3 regions of the Ensifer sp. R1-3 genome follow, and region 3 is predicted to be linked to each of the others. Evidence: riboswitches for the same ligand, from Rfam matches in the RefSeq annotation. Region 3 holds a riboswitch; each other region holds the start of a gene.

Region 1 (2,260 bases), on a different replicon from region 3:
TGCTTGGCAGTGAGCTGGATCGAGTCGATGGCGCGCAGTATCTCGTTGAAGTTGCGGCCGGTGGTCATCGGATAGGTGAGGATCAGCTTGATCTTCTTGTCGGGCCCGATGACGTAGACCGAGCGCACCGTGGCATTGTCAGCCGGGGTGCGGCCCTCGGACGTCTCTCCGGCGCCGGCCGGCAGCATGTCGTAAAGCTTTGCCACCTTCAGATCGCGGTCGCCGATCAGCGGGTAGTCGACCTCGAAGCCGGTCGCGACCTTGATGTCGTTCTTCCACTTGGAGTGGCTCTCGACCGGATCGACCGAGATGCCTATGATCTTGACGCCGCGCTTGCGGAACTCCGGCTCGATCCCTGCCATGGCGCCGAGTTCCGTCGTGCAGACGGGGGTGAAGTTCTTCGGATGGGAGAAGAGGACAGCCCAGCCGTCGCCGATCCATTCATGGAAATTGATCGTGCCCTGCGTTGTCTCGGCGGTGAAATCAGGGGCGGTATCGTTGATGCGCAGACTCATGGCGTGTTCCCTCCTGTACGACGAAATTCCGCTAAGAATAACGCAATCGCCGCCGTTTTCGAGGAGGAAACGAGCGATTGACGGCGGCAGAAGGAATGACTGCATCATAGCTTGCCAATCTGCGGGTATATTTTTGCCGGCTGGCCTAAAAGATAGGTCTTACAAGCCTTTGCGCGGGCGCGTTGACATCGCTCTGCTACAGCCGCATAGATAGCGCATTCCGAGGGGAGCACCAGACGGTGCTGAGATGGCGTTGAGCCGGACCCTTGAACCTGATCCGGGTCATGCCGGCGTAGGAACGGAAAGATGGCCGCCAGCGGCAAGTTCGCCTTTTCATCGCCTTTTCCTGGATCTCCGTGATGTTTCGTCTGGAGATCGATCGATGACGTCCATTGCCGTACTACTCGCAATCATCATCTGCCCTCGTGCGAAGGAGGACTGCGCATGACGGCGATTGCGCTCAGCATCGCCGGCTCGGACTCGGGCGGCGGCGCCGGTATTCAGGCGGACCTCAAGACGTTTTCAGCGCTCGGCGTTTACGGCGCCAGCGTCATCACTGCGATCACGGCCCAGAACACCAGGGGTGTGACGGCCGTCGAGGATGTTTCCGCTGAAATCGTGTCGGCGCAGATGGACGCCGTCTTCTCCGACCTCGACGTGAAGGCCGTCAAGATCGGCATGGTCTCGCGTCGGGAAACGATCGCCGCCATTGCCGATGGATTGCGCCGGTTCGGGAAACGGGCCGTCGTGGATCCCGTCATGGTGGCGACCTCCGGCGATGCGCTGCTTCGTCCGGATGCCGTTGCCGCGCTCATCGAAGAACTGTTGCCGCTGGCGCTCGTCGTCACGCCCAATCTTGCCGAGGCCGCGCTCATGACCGGGCGCGCAATCGCCGGGGACGAGGCGGAGATGGCGCGCCAGGCGGAAGCGATCATGCGGACGGGCGCACATGCGGTTCTGGTCAAGGGCGGGCACCTGAAGGGCCAGGAGGCCACAGACCTCTTCTTCGACGGCGACACTCTTGTCCGCCTTCCCGCCGGGCGGATCGAGACGCGCAACGACCACGGCACCGGCTGCACGCTTTCGGCAGCCATTGCCGCCGGCCTTGCGAAAGGCGTGCCGCTGATCGAAGCGGTGAGCGCAGCCAAGGCGTATCTGCATGCCGCAATCTCAGCAGCCGACCGCCTGGAGATAGGTCAGGGGCGCGGTCCGGTTCATCACTTCCACCGGTGGTGGAAGGATTGACTGCCGAGTGACGGCTCGGGGCGCTGAAGTGCCTCGCTATCGCCACGGTTGTTCAGCAGCATGACCGCTCCATGGCTTCGATTGGCAATCGGTTTTCGCGATATGCACTTTCTTACCCGCCGGCTGGAGGCTTTCAACCGTGACGACCTGCCGGATTGGCGGCGGTCGCCAAGCAGGGCGCGGCGTGCTCTTTCGATCCTGCCGTCGCTGGTAGAATATTCGCTCTTCTACGCGCTGGCACTGATTGCCCTTACGGCGGTCATTGCGTTAATGGCAGCCGCTTGGATCGTCGATCGCCGCAAGGCTTGACGGCGAAGGGCGAAAAAGGCCGCGCACAAGTGGCGCGGCCGCGGTCGCCTCAAGCGGCGGTGTTTTCCGTGATCGTATTCTCGACGTAATATTTGCCGTAGCGATGGCGATATTTCTCCGCCCCGTCGAAGTCGCTGTATTTGCCGAGTTCGTTCATATCCGTCTTGTTGAGGATGACGCCCAGCACCTTC
Region 2 (2,260 bases), on a different replicon from region 3:
CCGAAGCTCGCCTCGCCATCCGAGAAGGCGATGTCCTTTACCGAAATCGGCCCATAGACAGGCTTTGCCTCGTTGTCGTCCGAGCCGGCTTTTTCGGTATAGAGCCGCGCCAGATAGGCGGCATCGATATCCTGCGCCGTCACGGCTCCGATGGAACCCGCCACCCTATTCTTCCTGCCGCCCTCTCCCCCCGAACGGTCCACGCCGACTTCGAAGCTGCCGCCGCTCGCCGAATAGCGGGCGATACGCCCATCGGCGATGCCTTCCGAGACCACGTTCCTGTAGATCAGCTTCTGCTCGGTCCCGGCAACGATCTGTGCGAAGACGATCTCCGGGGCGGAGATACGCCTTGCCGTGAAAAGTTCTACTCGCTTGGAGATCGAGAGTTCGCTCTTCCCGCCGAACATCTGCTCCAAGGTGCCGCGATCAAAATCTGCTTCTTCGACGACCGCGCGCGGGACAGAGACCGTGCCGAAAGCAGTCTTGAGTTCAAGGCCGCTTACTTCGAGCATGCCCTGGAGGAAAAAGATACTGGGCCGGCCGTCAACCGCGGCGATACGAACGTCCGACCCGTCCTTCAGCGGCAGGGCCACGTCGCGCAGATGAATTCGCCCAAGGAAATCCGCTTCGACGCTGCCCGCCTTGCCGCCGCGCTCGGCGATCATCCTGCTCACGCGTTTTTCTACGATGGTCTTGTAGCAGGCCATGCCGGCGGCGGTGATTGCTATCACCGCAACTGCGGCCCAAAGCGCCTTGCGTCTCTTTTTTCCCGTTGCTGCCTCAGCTTGCCCCACGACAATCGTCCTTCCGCTACCTGCTTCACCGCGCCCCATTCGTGACGGGTGATTAGATGCAAGGAGCTGCATTTGCAAGCATGGCGGGAGGACAATCCAGAGCAGATAACTGACGCGCCCGACATCCTCGCCCGGGACCGGACCACGCCGGAGGCGGCCATTCAAAAACCATCTTGACGCCGTGCCGATAACCGTTCCTAATTGCGCCATTCACCAGGGGGGTCCCGGCAAGGGGCTGAGATACTGCTAGAGCGCGCAGTGACCCGTTGAACCTGATCCAGTTCATACTGGCGTAGGGACGGTGCAGACGTGCGACAGCCAGGATTCCGTGTACCCGCGATCCGTCGGCCAAACGTCTTTTCATCCTTCCGGCTTCAGAACTGGGTCTCCAACGCGAAAACTTTGGAGCCTCAAGATGAATCTAGTCAAACCTCTCGCCGCGGCGCCCTCGGTCACCCAGGGACCGCTTCCCGCATCCCGCAAGGTCTACAAGCCGGGCGATATCCATCCCGACATCCGCGTGCCGATGCGCGAGATCGCGCTCCATCCGACCTCCGGCGAGCCGCCGGTCACCGTTTACGACTCCTCCGGTCCCTACACGATCGAAAACGCCGATATCCGCATCGACGCGGGCCTGCCGCGGCTTCGCAGCGACTGGGTTCTCAAGCGCGGCGATGTCGAAAGCTACGACGGCCGTGCGGTGAAGGCCGAGGATAACGGCTTTGCGACCGGCGAACGGCTGACGCCGGAATTCCCGGTTCGCAATCGGCCGCTCAGGGCCAAGCCCGGAAAAGCGGTGACCCAGCTCGCCTATGCCCGCGCCGGCATCGTCACGCCGGAGATGGAGTTCATCGCCATTCGCGAAAATCTCGGCCGGAAGGCCGCGAAGGAGGCGCTCGCCCGAGACGGCGAAAGCTTCGGCGCCTCGGTACCCGATTTCGTCACACCTGAATTCGTCCGCCAGGAGGTGGCCGCCGGCCGGGCGATCATTCCGGCCAACATCAACCATCCGGAAGCCGAGCCGATGATCATCGGGCGCAACTTTCTGGTGAAGATCAACGCGAATATCGGCAATTCCGCCGTCACCTCCTCGATGGCCGAAGAGGTGGAGAAGATGGTCTGGGCGACGCGCTGGGGCGCCGATACGGTCATGGACCTTTCCACCGGCCGCAACATTCACAACATCCGCGAATGGATCATCCGCAATTCGCCGGTACCGATCGGCACGGTACCGCTCTACCAGGCGCTGGAAAAGGTAAACGGCATCGCCGAAGACCTTTCCTGGGAGGTCTTCCGCGACACGCTGATCGAGCAGGCGGAACAGGGCGTCGACTATTTCACCATCCATGCCGGCGTCAGGCTTCACTATATTCCGCTCACCGTGGATCGCGTCACCGGCATCGTCTCGCGCGGCGGGTCGATCATGGCAAAATGGTGCCTGCATCACCATCGCGAAAGCTTCCTCT
Region 3 (2,260 bases):
CGAAATGGTGCGCGACGAGCCGAAGGGCAGATGAAAATCCTTCAGCGGGTAGCGCACGTTCTCGATCGAGAGACCGTCAAGGTCAGCAAAGCCGAGGATCGAGAAGAGGCTGCCTTTCGGCAACTCGATCTCCTGCGAGCCGGGCAGCAGCGGATAGGCCTCCTCCTCGCCGGAGGTCATCATCACCGCAACGCCGCTCTCGGCAAGTGCGACGGTGCCGAGGAGGTGCAGGAAAGCGTGATCGCTGCGCGCGCCGCCGAGTCCGCCCGCGAAGACGAGCGAGGTCGCGCCACGCTCGAGGGCCGCCTCGACGGCGATCTCCCCGTCGGTCGCGTTCTTGGCAGCCGGATGGCGTTCACGCGGGACGCCGGCGAACTCCGCCAGAAGCGCCTCGTCCGTGGAATCGAAGTCGCCGACCCAGAGATCGGGAACGACCCCGAGCGTCCTTGCATGGCGCATGCCGCCGTCGGCGGCGACGAAGCGGCTGCCTTCGAGCTGTCGAGCGAGCCGGTCTGTCGGCGTCAGCGCGCCGCCGAGCAGGATGGTGAAGGGTGATCGGATCATGGCAGAAGCCCATAGCGCAAAGCAGCGGCGAAGGAAAAGGGCTCCGGCTGCTGTTTTGCGAACGCATGCTGCGCGGATCAGGTTCCGGACGCCGGATCCCCGGGGAAAAGCATGCCGATGCCGGGCGTCGATCCGGCGATCTCCACCGCACCGACCGCGCGGGCATAGAAATCGGCGGGGCCGACGCCGCCGATGATCGCATAGGCATAGCCGGCGGCGCGCATGGACAGCAGGCTTTCGACGAGCAGGGCCTCGCCGATGCCCTTGCCGCGCATGGCCGCGTCCACTCCGGTCGGACCGAAGAAGCCGAGCGCGGTTACGTCATGGCATGCGAAGCCCACGATCCGGTCCCGATGGTGAGCGATGTGGATGCGCGCCGGCGTCGAGGAGAAGGCGGTTTCGGCCTCGCCGGCCCACCCGGCCCCGAAGCGCTCCTCGATCCAGGGAATGACGACCCGCCGCTCGGCCGCAAGCGCCCGCCGGATGCGGACGTCGGGGTCGAGACGCGATGGACGGCCCTCGGGCAAGGCATAGAGGCGGACGAGCATGTCTGGCATGGAATTGTCTCCGCTTTCGGCGAACAAACGGCGCCGGCAATTGTTTGACTTTTAATAGCGCGCCCGGCGCGGATGGCAAACGTCCCTGCTGAAACTCAGCTTGCCTAAGCCGTCGCCGGAAGCTAAATCTTCTGCTGCTCTAACGGGGTGCCCTGGCCGGCTTTGCGACCATGGCTGAGAGGCTTCGAGCCAACCCGCGGAACCTGATCCGGCTCATACCGGCGGAGGGATTAGAAGCGATCGGACCGATACGCGCTTTTCCCATTGCAGCAACAACAAAGGGAGAGGTGCCAGAATGTCCAGTTCACTCCATCGAAAAATCCTTGGCCGGCTTGCGATCGCCGCCGCTTCGATCGCGGCATTTTCCGTGAGCGCGGCGGCCGCGGAAAAAACGCTGACGGTCTATACCTATGAGAGCTTCATCACCGAATGGGGGCCGGGCGCCAAGGTGGCGGAAGCGTTCGAGAAGACGTGTGACTGCAAGGTCGACTATGTAGGGGTCGCCGACGGGGTCGAACTCCTGACGCGGCTGAAGCTCGAAGGTCAGGGATCCAAGGCCGACATCGTACTCGGCCTCGACACCAATCTGGTGGCGGAGGCGAAGGCGACCGGCTTCTTCGCACCGCACGGCGCCGATACCGCTTCCGTCAAGGTTCCGGGCGGCTTCTCCGACGACACCTTCATACCCTATGACTACGGCCATATTGCCGTTGTCTACGACACAGAGGCACTGAAGGACCCACCGAAGAGCCTCAAGGAACTGGTCGAGGGCGATCCGTCGCAGAAGATCGTCATCGAGGACCCGCGGACCTCAACCCCCGGCCTCGGCCTCCTGCTCTGGGTGAAGTCGGTCTATGGCGACAAGGCCGGCGAGGCCTGGGCGAAGCTCAAGGACCGCGTGCTGACGGTCACGCCGGGCTGGTCGGAAGCCTACGGTCTCTTCACAAAGGGCGAGGCGCCGATGGTTCTCTCCTACACCACCTCGCCTGCCTATCACATGGTCGCGGAGAACACCGAGCGCTACCAGGCGGCCCCCTTCGCCGAAGGCCACTATATCCAGATCGAAGTCGCCGCATTGACGAAGAACGCGAAGGACCCGGAACTCGCCCGGAGCTTCCTGACCTTCATGATCGGTCCGG

What was found. Region 3 has a riboswitch for thiamine pyrophosphate ahead of thiB (thiamine ABC transporter substrate binding subunit). Riboswitches for the same ligand answer to the same signal wherever they lie in the genome.
Region 1: another riboswitch for thiamine pyrophosphate. It lies ahead of thiD (bifunctional hydroxymethylpyrimidine kinase/phosphomethylpyrimidine kinase); the one in region 3 lies ahead of thiB (thiamine ABC transporter substrate binding subunit).
Region 2: another riboswitch for thiamine pyrophosphate. It lies ahead of thiC (phosphomethylpyrimidine synthase ThiC); the one in region 3 lies ahead of thiB (thiamine ABC transporter substrate binding subunit).

The regions. Positions count from the first base shown of each region.
Region 1 covers NZ_CP096516.1:1,134,518-1,136,777, reverse strand. Annotated here, with positions in the region: gene M1D43_RS22505 (peroxiredoxin) at 1-515, opposite strand, end outside; TPP riboswitch at 729-831, shown strand; gene thiD (bifunctional hydroxymethylpyrimidine kinase/phosphomethylpyrimidine kinase) at 960-1,760, shown strand; gene M1D43_RS22495 (hypothetical protein) at 1,821-2,069, shown strand; gene exoP (succinoglycan biosynthesis transport protein ExoP) at 2,119-2,260, opposite strand, start outside.
Region 2 covers NZ_CP096516.1:1,567,423-1,569,682, forward strand. Annotated here, with positions in the region: gene M1D43_RS24525 (aq_1923 C-terminal domain) at 1-794, opposite strand, end outside; TPP riboswitch at 1,000-1,111, shown strand; gene thiC (phosphomethylpyrimidine synthase ThiC) at 1,210-2,260, shown strand, end outside.
Region 3 covers NZ_CP096515.1:2,933,210-2,935,469, reverse strand. Annotated here, with positions in the region: gene M1D43_RS13965 (thiamine diphosphokinase) at 1-564, opposite strand, end outside; gene M1D43_RS13960 (GNAT family N-acetyltransferase) at 642-1,121, opposite strand; TPP riboswitch at 1,255-1,368, shown strand; gene thiB (thiamine ABC transporter substrate binding subunit) at 1,417-2,260, shown strand, end outside.